DNA from 3 places in the Rhizobium sp. X9 genome. Region 1 is predicted to be linked to each of the others. Evidence: riboswitches for the same ligand, from Rfam matches in the RefSeq annotation. Region 1 holds a riboswitch; each other region holds the start of a gene.
What was found. Region 1 has a riboswitch for thiamine pyrophosphate ahead of thiC (phosphomethylpyrimidine synthase ThiC). Riboswitches for the same ligand answer to the same signal wherever they lie in the genome.
Positions count from the first base shown of each region.

Region 2: another riboswitch for thiamine pyrophosphate. It lies ahead of thiB (thiamine ABC transporter substrate binding subunit); the one in region 1 lies ahead of thiC (phosphomethylpyrimidine synthase ThiC).
Region 3: another riboswitch for thiamine pyrophosphate. It lies ahead of JZY08_RS16925 (ABC transporter permease); the one in region 1 lies ahead of thiC (phosphomethylpyrimidine synthase ThiC).

Region 1 is NZ_CP071311.1:2,520,229-2,525,153, reverse strand. Features, by position in the region: gene JZY08_RS12275 (acyl-CoA dehydrogenase family protein) at 1-1,088, opposite strand, end outside; gene JZY08_RS12270 (acyl carrier protein) at 1,088-1,339, opposite strand; TPP riboswitch at 1,523-1,634, shown strand; gene thiC (phosphomethylpyrimidine synthase ThiC) at 1,729-3,552, shown strand; gene thiO (glycine oxidase ThiO) at 3,554-4,558, shown strand; gene thiS (sulfur carrier protein ThiS) at 4,527-4,724, shown strand; gene JZY08_RS12250 (thiazole synthase) at 4,729-4,925, shown strand, end outside.
Region 2 is NZ_CP071311.1:2,679,757-2,684,681, reverse strand. Features, by position in the region: gene JZY08_RS12985 (ABC-F family ATP-binding cassette domain-containing protein) at 1-1,404, shown strand, start outside; gene JZY08_RS12980 (VOC family protein) at 1,497-1,889, shown strand; TPP riboswitch at 1,935-2,045, shown strand; gene thiB (thiamine ABC transporter substrate binding subunit) at 2,083-3,096, shown strand; gene thiP (thiamine/thiamine pyrophosphate ABC transporter permease ThiP) at 3,116-4,741, shown strand; gene JZY08_RS12965 (ATP-binding cassette domain-containing protein) at 4,738-4,925, shown strand, end outside.
Region 3 is NZ_CP071312.1:417,158-422,082, forward strand. Features, by position in the region: gene JZY08_RS16910 (carbohydrate ABC transporter permease) at 1-59, shown strand, start outside; gene JZY08_RS16915 (carbohydrate ABC transporter permease) at 64-921, shown strand; gene JZY08_RS16920 (alpha-glucosidase) at 934-2,925, shown strand; TPP riboswitch at 2,962-3,064, shown strand; gene JZY08_RS16925 (ABC transporter permease) at 3,193-3,978, shown strand; gene JZY08_RS16930 (ABC transporter substrate-binding protein) at 3,975-4,919, shown strand; gene JZY08_RS16935 (hydroxyethylthiazole kinase) at 4,922-4,925, shown strand, end outside.

The sequences.
Region 1 (4,925 bases):
TGCGCATCGCGAAGGTGCCGGCCGAGGCTGTAGGGCGTACCGTTCTTGTAACCCATGATGCCGCAGACCAGCATGGCGTGGTCGATGATCTGAAGAATGGTTTCAGAAGAGCAGATCTTCACATTGTTCATGGCCACTGCAAAGGCCATGGACATGAGCTTGTCCGGGTCGCTCTTGGTGTCCTCGTAAGCCTTGATGCCGGCGATGATGTTGGATTTGACCACCTGCAGTTTGGTGGAAACTTCAGCAAGTCGGATCGCGCCGGGCGGAGCGACGCCGGGTGACTTGCGCGCCGCTGCTCTCACAAAGGACTGGGCGCGCAGCACGGCGTCGGACGCGATACCGTACCAGACGGCGCTCCACAGCAGATGGGAGCTTGCAAGCATCGATTGCGCCGCGATTTCAGCAAATGGTTTCGGGAATATCTGCACTGCCGGCGCTTCGCCGCGAAACAGGAAACCGTCCGAACAGGTGCCGCGCATGCCAAGCGTATCCCAGACATGGGTTTTTTCGAGCGTGTACTGATTTTTCAGGAAGACGGTCATCACCTGATCGGCGGGCGCGGCATCCTTGTGGGAGCGGGAGGTGATGAGGATGGCATCGGCATTGCTGCCATAGGAAATGACGGTGGCGTCCTTCTCCAGCTGGCAGAAGTCTCCGTCGACCTCGATGGCGCAGATTGAATTGCGCAGATTGCCGCCGATGCCGCCTTCGGTCGTCGCAGAGCCAAGCAGAAGCTGCTCGTTTGCAATGCGGCTCATGAAGCCTGCATGCCAAGCGCTTGCCTCGCCATGTTCCACAAGGCTGGATGCCTTGATGTGGTGCATGGCGAAAATCATCGCGGTTGCCGAACAGGCCTGGCCAAGCCGGGCACAGATATCGGCGATTTCCTGCAGGGAGGCCCCTTCGCCGCCAAGGGAGGAGGGGATCTGGATGCCCAGCAGGCGTTCCCGCTTCAATGCATCGACAGCCTCCTCAGGGAAGCGGCCGGTGACATCCACCTCGTCCGCATGTTTGGCGGCGATCGTCGCGACACGGTTCGCGCGCGCCGACAGTGTTTCATCCTGCGGCGATACGGTTACGTTCATCAGGCGGCCTCTTTGCCGTCCAGGATGAGCTTAACGGTGTCTTCGATGGCCTTGATGCTTGCAAAGGACTTGCGGTTGAGGAGGTTGTCCGGGAATTCGATATCGAAAGCTTCCTCGATACCCAGCATCAATTGCACCGATGCAAAGGAAGAAAGGCCGGCCGCATAAAGATCGGCTTCATTTTCAATCGTATCGACGGGGGTGGGAAGCTGGCCGAATTTTGCCAGTATTTCACGAATAGTCGCATTCATTCCAACGTATCTCCCGTGAATTTCACATTAGGATGGTTTGTGCTTATCGTTACGTTGCAAACGATAATATTCACCTAAACCGTTAGGTTAACTACAGCTGACGGCAACATGCGACATTCACGCACCGTTGCCAAGCATTGATCCGCGCCCTTGACAAATGTCGGGTGGTGTCTTTTGCTATCCTCCATTCACCAGGGGTGTCCCGTCAAGGGGCTGAGATTCTGCTTTCTTGCGCAGTGACCCGTTGAACCTGATCCAGTTCATACTGGCGTAGGGACGGTGCAAAGACCGAAGGTCGGCTGGCGTATGGCGTCCAGTGTCGGCACTTCGGTATTTTCCATCATTCCGGCTCGAACTGGGTCTCCACTGTCAAACTTTGGAGCCTCATGATGAATATCGCTGCCAAGAATATCCCGCTTTCAGTTACAACCGGGCCGCATCCCGCCTCCACGAAAACCCATAAAAGCGGAATTTTACATCCGCATATCCGCGTGCCGATGCGCGAGATCGCCGTTCACCCGACCGCCGGCGAACCGCCGGTGACGATCTATGATTCCTCGGGTCCCTATACCGATCCTTCACACGCCGTTCTGATCGAAAAGGGCCTGCCGCGTCTGCGTCACGACTGGGTTGTGGCGCGTGGCGATGTCGAGGCTTATGACGGCCGGCACGTCAAGCCGGAGGATAACGGCTTTGCAACCGGCGAGCGCCTGACGCCTGAATTTTCCGTCCGCCATCAACCGCTCAGGGCAACGGGGGGCAAGGCCGTGACGCAGCTTGCCTATGCGCGTGCCGGCATCATCACGCCGGAAATGGAATTCATCGCCATCCGGGAAAATCTCGGACGCGAAGCTGCGAAAGAGAAGCTGATCCGCGATGGCGAGAGTTTTGGCGCGCAGATCCCCGACTACGTAACGGCTGAATTCGTTCGTCAGGAAGTTGCTTCGGGCCGTGCCATTATCCCCGCCAACATCAACCACCCGGAACTCGAGCCGATGATCATCGGTCGCAATTTTCTGGTGAAGATCAACGCCAATATCGGCAATTCCGCCGTCACCTCCTCCATGGCCGAAGAGGTGGAGAAGATGGTCTGGGCGATCCGCTGGGGCGCCGATACCGTCATGGACCTTTCGACCGGGCGCAACATCCACAATATCCGCGAATGGATCATCCGCAATTCGCCGGTGCCGATCGGCACCGTGCCGCTTTATCAGGCGCTGGAAAAGGTCAACGGCATTGCCGAAGACCTGAACTGGGAGGTGTTCCGAGATACGCTGATCGAACAGGCGGAGCAGGGTGTGGATTACTTCACCATCCATGCCGGCGTTCGGCTGCATTACATCCCGCTCACCGTCAACCGCGTCACCGGCATCGTGTCGCGTGGTGGTTCGATCATGGCCAAGTGGTGTCTGCATCACCACAAGGAGAGTTTCCTCTATGAGCATTTCGATGAGATCTGCGACATCTGCCGCGCCTATGACGTTTCCTTCTCGCTGGGTGACGGCCTGCGGCCCGGCTCGATTGCCGACGCCAATGACGCGGCGCAATTTGCAGAACTGGAGACGCTGGGCGAGCTGACGCAGATCGCCTGGGCCAAGGACTGCCAGGTCATGATCGAAGGCCCCGGCCATGTGCCGATGCACAAGATCAAGGAGAACATGGACAAGCAGTTGAAGACCTGCGGCGAGGCACCCTTTTATACGCTCGGGCCGCTGACCACCGATATCGCCCCCGGTTACGATCATATCACCTCCGGCATCGGGGCCGCGATGATTGGCTGGTTCGGCACGGCGATGCTCTGCTACGTCACGCCGAAGGAACATCTTGGCCTGCCTGATCGTAACGACGTGAAGGTCGGTGTCATCACCTACAAGATCGCTGCCCACGCCGCCGATCTAGCCAAGGGCCATCCGGCCGCGCAGGTGCGGGACGATGCGCTGTCGCGTGCAAGGTTCGAGTTCCGCTGGGAAGATCAGTTCAACCTGTCGCTCGACCCGGATACGGCGCGTTCCTTCCATGACGAGACACTGCCGAAAGAGGCGCACAAGGTCGCGCATTTCTGCTCCATGTGCGGGCCGAAATTCTGCTCGATGCGGATTTCCCACGATATCCGCGCCGAGGCGCAGAAAGAGGGGCTGGAGGCCATGGCCGCGCGCTTCAAGGAAGGTGGCGAGCTATATATGCCGCTCGCCGCCCCGGTGGACGGCCAGTAGCATGCGTGTCCTTGTCAAGGGAACGGGGGTCGCCGGTCTGACGGCGGCCTTCGAACTGGCACGGAACGACGTTACCGTGGAGGTTTGCGAGCGCAATGCCGAACCCTCGCGCGGCGCATCGTGGTATGCCGGCGGTATGCTGGCGCCATGGTGCGAGCGCGAGAATGCGGAAGAGGCGGTTCTGACGCTCGGCCAGGCGGCGCTCGACTGGTGGGACGAAGCGACCTCCGGCCTTGTCGTCCGGCACGGCACGCTGGTTGTCGCGCCCGCCCGCGACAAAGCGGAGCTTTCGCGTTTCGCATCGCGGACCGGTGGCTATCGCTGGGTGGATGAGGGTGAAATCGCCGCTCTGGAGCCCGATCTTGCCGGGCGGTTTTGCTCCGGGCTTTATTTTCCGGGCGAGGGGCATCTCGATCCGCGCCTTGCGCTGAAATCGCTCTATGAGCGGCTTTGCACCATGGGTGTGCGGTTTCACATGGGCATCCCGGTGGATGAACGACCGTTCGACCGGGTGGTGGATTGCACCGGCCCCGCGGCGGTGGGTGAGATTGCCAACCTTCGCGGGGTGCGGGGAGAGATGCTTTATCTCGCCACGTCAGAGGTTTCCCTGTCCCGTCCCGTCCGGCTGCTGCATCCGCGCATTCCGCTTTACATCGTGCCGCGTGAGCCGGGCCGTTTCATGGTGGGTGCGACGATGATCGAAACGGAGGATGCGGGTGCCATTTCCGCGCGCTCGATGATGGAGTTCCTGAACGCCGCCTATGCGGTGCATCCGGCCTTCGGGGAAGCGGAAATCATCGAGACCGGCACGGGCGTGCGCCCCGCTTATCCCGACAATCTGCCCAAAGTCACGCAAGACGGCCGGATCATTTTCATCAACGGCGCGCACCGGCATGGCTTTCTGCTCTCGCCGGCTATCGCGCGGCAGGCGGCTGACACCGTCTGCCAGACTCTCTCTCAAAAGGAACAGGATCATGAAACTTCTGGTCAATGGCGACGAGCTTGATCTCTCCGCAGAGACGCTGGCCGGGCTGCTCGCCAGCCTCGATTACGAAGGCGACTGGCTGGCGACGGCTGTCAATGGCGAGCTGGTGCATTCGGAAGAGCGCGCCGATTATCAACTGAGGGCGTTCGACCGTGTCGAAATCCTCTCGCCGATGCAGGGAGGTTGAGGCCATGTTGACACTTTACGGCCGTGAGGTCTCTTCCCGCCTTCTGCTCGGCACGGCGCGTTATCCGTCTCCCGCCGTGCTTGCCGATGCAGTGCGGGCCAGCCATACGGATATTCTGACGATTTCGCTGCGCCGGGAAACGGCGGGCGGCAAAAAGGCCGGTCAGTTTTTCGAACTGATCCGCGAACTGGATCGCTACAT
Region 2 (4,925 bases), 160 kb from region 1:
ATGCTGGACGAGCCGACCAACCATCTGGACCTGCCCACCATCGAATGGCTTGAAGGCGAATTGCAGCAGACGCGCAGCGCGTTGGTGCTGATTTCGCACGATAGGCGTTTTCTGGAGAAGGTCTCCACCTCGACCGTGTGGCTCGATCGCGGCCAGTCGCGCCGTCTCAATCGCGGCTTTGCGCATTTCGAGGAATGGCGTGACAAGGTGTTGGAAGAGGAAGAACTGGAGCAGCACAAGCTCGGTAAGGCCATCGAGCGCGAAGAACACTGGATGCGTTATGGCGTGACTGCCAGACGCAAGCGCAACATGCGCCGCGTGGGCGAGCTTCAGGCCATGCGCGCGGAATATCGCGGTCACAAGGGACCGCAGGGCGCGGTGCAGGCGACGGCTTCGGACGTGCGGGAATCCGGCAAGCTGGTCATCGAGGCCGAGGCCATCACCAAGTCTTATGGCGAGCGCGTGATAATCGCACCGTTTTCGCTGCGGGTGCATCGTGGCGATTGCATCGGTCTCGTCGGCCCGAATGGTGCGGGCAAGACCACGCTTCTGAAGATGCTGACCGGACAGCTTGAGCCGGACAGCGGCACGGTGAAGCTCGGCACCAATCTCGAGATAGCGACGCTTGACCAGAAGCGCGAAGATCTCAATCCAAACGATACGCTTGCCCATTACCTCACCGACGGGCGAGGCGATAATCTGCTGGTCAACGGCGAACTGAAACATGTGACGGGCTACATGAAGGACTTCCTGTTCCAGCCGGAACAGGCCCGCACGCCGATCCGCAACCTTTCCGGTGGTGAGCGCGCCCGTCTTATTCTGGCGCGCATTCTGGCAAGGCCGACCAATCTGCTCATCCTCGACGAGCCGACCAACGATCTCGATATCGAAACGCTCGATCTGTTGCAGGAAATCGTTGCGGGCTTTTCGGGCACCGTCATCCTCGTCAGCCACGACCGCGATTTTCTCGACCGTACCGTTACTTCCACCATTGCGCCCGCCAATCCGGACCAGCCGGATGGACGCTGGATCGAATATGCCGGTGGCTATTCGGACATGATGGCGCAGCGCAAGGGTGCGGCGGAAGAAAAACGCAAGGCGGAGAAGCAGGAAAGGGCGAAGGCCGCACCTTCCGCTTCCGCGTCGCAGGACCCTTCAAAGGCCAAGGCCAAGCTTTCCTTCAAGCAGAAATTTGCGCTCGAAAATCTTCCCAAGGAAATGGAAAAGGCGCAGGGCGAAATCGCAAAACGCGAGCAGCGCATGGCCGATCCCAATCTCTTTGCCAAGGATCCGGCTGCCTTCAACACGCTGGCGCAGGAAATGACGAAGCTGCGCGAAAAGCTCGAAGCCATGGAAGAAGAATGGCTGGAGCTGGAGATGCTGCGCGAGGAAATTGAGGGGTGACTGCGGTCGCGATTTCTTGACTAAGGTCTCATCCGCCTTTGACAGGGAGGCGGAATTGCCGTTTCCTGTGCGGGTTCGGAGGAGTTCAGAAAATGCGCATGATCTTCGTCAATCTGCCGGTCAAGAATATCGAGACATCCAGAAGCTTCTTCACGGCTCTCGGTTTCAGCTTCAATCCGGAATATTCGGATGACCGCACGCTTTGCATGATCGTTGAGGAGAACATCTTCGTGATGCTTCTCCAGGAAGAGCGTTTTCGTGATTTCATCAATGGCGATATCGCCGATGCGACGCGCAGCACCGAGGTGCTGACCTGTCTGACGGCGGGAAGCCGCGAGGAAATCGACCGGATGATCGCAACGGCGCTTGCCTCCGGTGGCAGCGACTGGAAACCCGTGCAGGATCACGGCTTCATGTATGCCGGCAGCTTTCAGGATCCGGACGGTCACGTCTGGGAACTGGTCCATATGACGGCGCAGGGCTGACGGCAGCCATCTTGCCAATCAGAGACGGCGGGACTACATCATCATCATGATCTAACGGGGTGTCTTTTGTGCTTGCGTGCAAAAGGCTGAGAGGCTTGCCAACCCGAAGAACCTGATCCGGTTCATACCGGCGGAGGGATTAGACGGCTTCAAGGCAAGCGGCTATTTCCCTTTTTGTTATGAGGAGATACCCGTGCGCCGTCGTCTTTTCCCGAGTTTTCTCGTTGCCGCTTCGCTGTTTCTGCCAGGTCCTGCCGCTGCGCAGGATAAACAGGAACTGACCGTCTACACCTATGAAAGCTTCGTTTCCGAATGGGGTCCCGGCCCCAAGGTGAAGGAAGCCTTCGAGAAGGTCTGCGGATGCACGCTCAATTTCGTTGGCGTGGCGGATGGTGTTGCGCTTCTCAACCGTCTGAAGCTTGAAGGCGCAGGGTCCAAGGCGGACGTCGTCGTTGGTCTCGACACCAATCTGGTCGCGGAAGCGAAACAGACCGGTCTCTTTGATGTCAGCGGCATCGATGTATCGGCGGCCAAGGTGCCGGGCGGTTACAAGGACGATGTTTTCGTGCCCTACGACTACGGGCATTTTGCCGTCATCTATGACACGCAGACGGTGAAGAACCCGCCGACGAGTCTCAAGGACCTCGTGGAAGGCGACCCCTCGCAGAAGATCGCCATTCAGGACCCGCGCACTTCCACGCCGGGGCTTGGCCTGCTGCTCTGGGTAAAGTCGGTTTATGGCGACAAGGCCCCGGAAGCCTGGGCGAAGCTCAGAAAGCGCATCCTCACCGTCACGCCGGGCTGGTCGGAATCCTATGGCCTCTTCACCAAGGGTGAGGTTCCGATGGTGCTCTCCTACACCACGTCGCCTGCCTATCACATGGTCTCGGAAAAGACCGATCGCTATCAGGCCGCGGCTTTTTCCGAGGGGCACTACATCCAGATCGAGGTTTCCGGCCTTCTCAAAAACGCGCCGCATAAGGAACTGGCGAAGCAGTTCCTCGCTTTCACGCTGACATCAGGATTTCAGGATGCCATTCCGGAAAACAACTGGATGATGCCGGTCGCTGAAACGTCCAAGCCTCTGCCCGAGGCGTTCTCCAAACTCGTCGTGCCGCAGAAGACATTCCTGATGGACCCGGAAGAGGTGGCGAAGAACCGCAAGGCCTGGATCGACGAATGGCTTGCAGCCATGAGCATGAATTGAGGAAGAGGCAAGCCCGCGCATGATGCTGCGTCGCGACTACAGGTGGTCGATCATCGCCGGAACGGCGGCCTTTGCCGCCGTTTTCCTGTTCATGGCGCTCGCTGTCGCGACCCTTCTGTCTTTCGATGCCGGTGCACCCGCCGCCGGCATCATGGATGCCTATACGCTGCGCATCCTGCGTTTCACGCTTTATCAGGCAACGCTGTCCACCGTTCTATCGATCCTTCTAGGCCTGCCGGTGGCGCTGGCGCTCTCCCGCCGACAAGATTTTCCGGGGCGGATATGGATCATCCGGCTAATGGCGGTGCCGATGGGGCTGCCGGTCATTGTCGGCGCCTTCGGCATCATCGCCATCTGGGGCAGGCAGGGTGTTTTGAATACGGCCCTTGTTTTTGCAGGTGCGGATGAGCCCTTCAGTATTTATGGCCTTTCCGGCATCCTCATCGCGCATGTGTTTTTCAATCTGCCGCTCGCGGTGCGGCTGATGCTGGCCGGGCTGGAGCGCATTCCGGGCGAATATTGGCGCATGGCCGCGAGCCTTGGCATGGGGCCGGTTGCGGTTTTCCGTTTCATCGAATGGCCGACGGTCTCGCGGCTTGTTCCCGGCATTGCCGGGCTTGTCTTCATGCTGTGCGCCACCAGCTTCACGCTCGTGCTTCTGCTGGGCGGCGGGCCAGCGGCAACGACACTGGAAGTGACGATCTATCAGGCGCTGCGGTTCGATTTCGATCCGCAGCGGGCGATTGCGCTTTCGGTTCTGCAGATTGCTCTCACGGCGATCCTGCTCGGCCTTCTTGCCTTTTTGCCATCGCCCGAGGCGGAAATTGCCTCGCTTGGCCGTCCCCTTCGCCGTTTCGACGGCAAGGGCGCTGGCGCCCGTCTTTGGGATGGGATGGCCATCGCTTTTGCGGTTCTGCTGATTGGCTTGCCGCTTGTCGCCATAACAGTCTCAGGGTTGGGGGCAGATTTGACGCGTCTTCTGTCGGCGTCGATCTTCCTGCGCGCGGCGGCGACCAGCCTTGCAATCGCCCTGCTTTCAGCAACTCTCGTCGTGCTCTGCTGCTTCGCAATCATAAATGCGCGCCAGGCTGTGGCTTCCGGACGGCATGCAGCCCGACCGCTGCGATTTCTGTCCAACACGCTCGGGGCGGGGTCTTCGCTTGTGTTGCTGGTGCCGCCCGTCGTGCTGGGAAGCGGGTGGTTCCTGCTGTTGCGGGTGTTCGGCGATGTCAGCTTTTATGCTCCCGTTCTGGTGGCGCTGATCAACATGCTGATGGCGCTGCCGCTTGCCATGCGGGTGCTGGAGCCAGCCTTCACCAGCCATTTTTTACGCACGTCTCGGCTCTCCGCCAGCCTTGGGCTTCAGGGACTAACGCGGCTGCGGTTTGCCGATCTGCCGGTTCTGCGGCGGCCTTTACTCATGGCGTTTTCCTTTGCCATGGCCCTCTCGCTCGGCGATCTCGGGGCGGTTGCCCTGTTCGGTTCGGAAAGTTTCGTGACCTTGCCATGGCTGGTCTATAGCAATATGGGCAGCTACCGCACCAATGATGCCGCCGGATACGCATTCATTCTTGGCATCGTCTGCCTGCTGCTTGCCGCCGGCGGTGTTTCACGGCAATCGCAATCAGCAAGGGCGAGCATATGACGGGCGATGAATTTGCCGTGGGGCTGGACAAGGTCACGCTGAGGCTTGGAACGCAGGATTTCGATCTTGATTGCACCTTCCCGCAAGGCCAGATGACGGCCGTGGTCGGGGCCTCCGGTTCGGGAAAGTCGACGCTCCTCAATCTCATCGCTGGTTTCGAGGTTCCCGATTCCGGGCGCGTCCT
Region 3 (4,925 bases), on a different replicon from region 1:
TTGCGCTCTCCATGTGCGTCACCGCCGTTTATCTCCGCATTATCCGGACGAAGGACTGATCCCATGAGCACCGTTGCGACCTCCTCCGGCCTGTCCTCCTTCTTTTCCGGCAAGCCGCTGCGCTTCATTGCGGCCTCCATATTGCTGGTCAATGGCCTGTTTCCGGCAATCTGGATCCTGTTCACCTCGCTGAAAACCGAAGCGGAACTGACGGTCAAACCGATCACATGGTTTCCGCATGCACCGACGCTTGCCAATTACATGCAGGCTTTTTCCGACCAGCCGCTGCATCTGTTTCTCTTCAACAGCTTCATGGTGGCGCTTCTTTCAACCGCACTCACCATCCTGATTTCGGTGCTGGCGGCTTACGCGCTGGCGCGGCTTGACCTCAAATACCGGGCGCTGATCCTCTCGCTCATCATCGCCGTTTCCACATTCCCGCTAGTGACGCTGCTGGTGCCGCTGTTCGAAATCATGCGCGCGCTCAACCTGCTCAATAGCTGGACGGCGCTGATCCTGCCTTACACCGTGCTCTCCCTGCCGGTCTGCACGCTGATGCTGGTGTCCTTCTTCGAAAGCATCCCGCGCGATCTGGAAAACGCCGCCATGATCGATGGCTGCACCCGCATCGGCGCGCTGTTCAAGGTGGTGGTGCCGCTCTGCGCACCGGGCGTATTCACCGCCGGCATTCTTGCTTTCGTGAATGCCTGGGACGAATTCCTGCTGGCGCTTTCCTTCAATTCCAATCCAGCACTGCGCACGCTGCCGGTCGGCATTCAGCTTTATCAGGGCGAGTTCGCTTTCCCCTGGCCCGTCATCTCGGCGGCGCTTGTGGTCGGCATCGTGCCGGTCGCCATCCTGATCGTCATCTTTCAGGAACGCGTTGTCTCCGGCCTCACCGCCGGCGGTCTCAAGGGCTAAACAGGTACAATCATGTCATTCGAAAAGACCAGCAACGGCTTCACGCTTGCAATCGGCGGCCGCATCATCCTTTCCCATTCGCCTGAGAACCCGGCCATCTTTGCCGGCTTCGGCAAGGAGCGGATGGAGATGTATCGCGGCAATTTCGATATCGAAGACTATGTCATCGAACGAACCGCGCTGCGCCATGCCGAAGTCAGCGGCGATAGCGTCACGTTTTCCTCCGCACCCGGACAGGCCCCACGCCTTCGCCTTACACTGAACGGCAATGCCATTCAGTTCACGGCGCTGGATGAGACCATAAACCGCATGTGGCTGCGGGTCGTCGCGGAAACGGATGAGCATGTCTGGGGCGGCGGCGAACAAATGTCCTATTTCGACATGCGCGGCCGGCGTTTCCCGCTCTGGACGTCGGAGCCCGGTGTCGGCCGCGACAAGACAACGGAAATCACCTTCAAGTCGGATGTCAGCGGCAAGGCGGGTGGTGACTATTACAACACCAACTACCCGCAGCCGACCTATCTCTCCTCGCGCAAATATGCGCTGCATGTGGAAACCACCGCCTATTCGGTCTTCGATTTCCGCAATGCCGATTTCCACGAAATCGAGATCTGGACGATCCCGGAGCGTATCGAATTCTTCGCGGGCGATCATTTCACCGATATCGTTTCCGCCCTCTCGCTGCGGTTCGGTCGCCAGCCGGAACTGCCGGAATGGGTCTATAATGGCGCGATCATCGGGTTAAAAGACGGCGCCAATTCCTTTGCCCGGCTGGAAAAAATCCGCGCGGCTGGAACGAAGGTCTCAGGCCTGTGGTGCGAGGACTGGGTGGGGCTTCGCCAGACATCCTTCGGCGCGCGCCTTTTCTGGGACTGGCAGGCCAATGACACCCGCTATCCGCATCTTCGCCAGAAGATAGCCGAGCTTGCCGATCAGGACGTCCGCTTTCTGGGTTACGTGAACCCCTATCTCTGCGTCGACGGACCGCTTTTCCCCGTGGCCGAAGCGGCCGGTTATTTCGCCACCGGCGCGGACGGCAAGACGGCGCTGGTGGATTTCGGCGAATTCGATTGCGGCGTGGTCGATTTTACCAATCCGGCCGCAGCCGAATGGTTTGCCGAGGAGATCATCGGCAGGAACATGCTGGATTTCGGCCTTTCCGGCTGGATGGCCGATTTCGGCGAATATCTGCCGATCGACATCACTCTGTCGAACGGCATCGACGCCAAGCTGATGCATAATGCCTGGCCCACACTCTGGGCCGAGGTCAATGCGAAAGGCGTCGAAAGTCGCGGCAAGACTGGCGAGGCGCTGTTCTTCATGCGGGCAGGCTTCACCGGCGTGCAGGCCCATTGCCCGCTCATCTGGGGCGGCGACCAGTCGGTCGATTTCTCCCGTCACGACGGCCTTGTCACCGTCATCTGCGGCGCGCTCTCTTCCGGCCTCATGGGCAACGCCTATCACCATTCCGATATTGGCGGATATACCAGCCTGTTCGGCAATGTCAGAACAGCGGAACTCATCATGCGCTGGGCGGAAATGGCCGCCTTCACCCCCGTCATGCGCACCCATGAGGGCAACCGCCCGCGCGACAACCTCCAGATCGACCAGGACGACGCGGTTCTTTCCCATTTCGCCCGCATGACGACCGTCTACACCGCACTCGCCCCCTACCTGAAATCGCTTTCCGCCGAAGCGGCCAGGACCGGACTGCCTGTGCAGCGCCCGCTTTTCCTTCATTACGAGGATGACCAGCAGACCTACACCCTCCAGGACTGCTATCTCTACGGAGCCGATATGCTGGTCGCACCTGTCTGGAAAGCCGGAGAAGGGCAGCGCACGCTCTATCTTCCCGGCAACGGGGAATGGGTGCATTTGTGGAGCGGCGAGCATCATCCCGGCGGGCGCGAGGCGACCGTCGAAGCGCCGCTTGGCCAACCGGCTGTCTTCTATCGCGCCGATAGCAGCCATCGGCAGCTGTTTGAACAGCTTCGCAGCATCTGAGCCGTTGACAGCCAGCTAAAAAAGCGACAGTTTCCGACCCATTCCGAGGGGAGCACCTGACGGTGCTGAGATGGCGATGAGCCGGACCCTTGAACCTGATCCGGGTCATGCCGGCGTAGGAACGGAAACTGTCGCGCTTTTAAGGTGCTGCCCTTTCTCTTCTCCGCTTTTCCCGGATCTCCGTGATTGTTACATCTGGAGACCGAATGATGATGCTGAAACCTCCCGTCCTTCGCACATGGTGCGGTTGCGTCTGAGGTCCGGCCCATGCGTCCCTCCCATGCGCTGAACGGCGTCCTGCTTCTGCTCATTCTGTGGCAGACAGGGACATGGCTGTTTGCGCCGCCGCGCTATATTCTGCCCTCGCCTGCCGATGTCGCCGCCGCTTTCCTGCGCCAGCCGGGTTTTCTGTTCGGACAGGCCATGGTGACGCTTGGCGAAATGGCCGTCGGGCTTGCGGCGGGCGTCACGGCCGGCATTCTCGTTGCGTTCATTATTGCCGCCATCCCGCGGCTTGGCCGCCTCGTCTGGCCGATGGTTCTGGTGTTGCAGGCTTTTCCGGTTTTCGTGCTGGCCCCAATCCTCGTCCTCTGGTTCGGCTTCGGCATGGCCTCGAAAGTGGTCATGACAGGGATCATCATCTTCTTTCCCGTCGCCTCCTCTTTCACCGATGGTCTCAACCGCACCGACCGTGCGATCCTCGATGCCGCCTCGCTGACGGAGGCGAGCCACTGGCAGATCCTCACCCGGCTGCGTGTGCCGCTGGCGCTTCCCTCGCTCATTTCCGGTCTGAGGGTCGCAGCACCGCTCGCCCCGCTTGGCGCCGTCATCGGCGAATGGGTGGGCGCCTCGGCCGGGCTCGGTTTCGTCATGATCCAGTCCAATGCCCGCATGCAGACCGACACCATGTTCGCCGCCATGGCCATTCTCGCCGTCATGGCGGTGCTGCTGCGGCTTGCCGTCGACCGGGCGACAGCCAATCTGGCCCCCTGGGCCAAAGAGACAGAACACCTCATTCCTTTCAAATATTTGCGGAGACTTTCAGCACCATGAAGCGAACTCTTCTTTCCCTCGTCGTCGCGGCAGCAAGCGTGCTTTCCCCCATGCAATCGCAGGCGGCCGACAAGCTGACCGTGTTGCTGGAATGGTTCGTGAACCCGGACCACGCGCCGATGGTGATCGCCAAGGAACGCGGGCTCTTTGCCGATGCGGGGCTGGAGGTCGAACTGGTTCCGCCGGCAGACCCATCCGCCGTGCCGCGCCTCGTTTCGGCAAAACAGGCCGATATCGGCGTCCACTACCAGCCGAACCTTTATCTCGACCACGATGCCGGTCTGCCGCTCGTCCGCTTCGGTACTCTGGTGGAAACGCCGCTCAACACCGTCACCGTTCTGGCCGATGGGCCAATCAAAAGCCTGAAGGACCTGAAGGGCAAGAAAATCGGCTTTTCCGTTTCCGGTTTTGAAGATGCCATGCTGAAGCGCATGCTGGAGAAGGACGGCCTGACGAAAGACGATGTGGAACTCGTCAACGTCAACTTTTCGCTCTCGCCTTCCCTGATCGCCGGCAAGGTGGACGCCACGCTTGGCGGCTTCCGCAATTTCGAACTGACGCAGATGAAGCTTGAGGGGCACGAGGGTCGCTCCTTCTTCCCAGAGGAACATGGCGTGCCTGCCTATGACGAGCTGATCTTTGTCAGCCATCGCGATCTTGCGAAGGACACCCGCCTGCCGCGTTTCCTCTCCGCCGTGGAACAGGCCGCGATCTTCATCACCAACCATCCGCAGGAATCCTGGCAGCTCTTCATCAAGGCCTATCCGAACCTTGACGATGCGCTGAACAAGCAGGCGTTTTTCGACACGTTGCCCCGTTTCGCCAAGCGTCCCGCCGCACTCGATCGCACCCGCTACACCCGCTTCGGCGAATTCATGCGGGACATGCAGCTGATCAAGCAGGCGCCGGCGGCGGACGACATCGCCGTGGAGCTGCAGTGACCATGG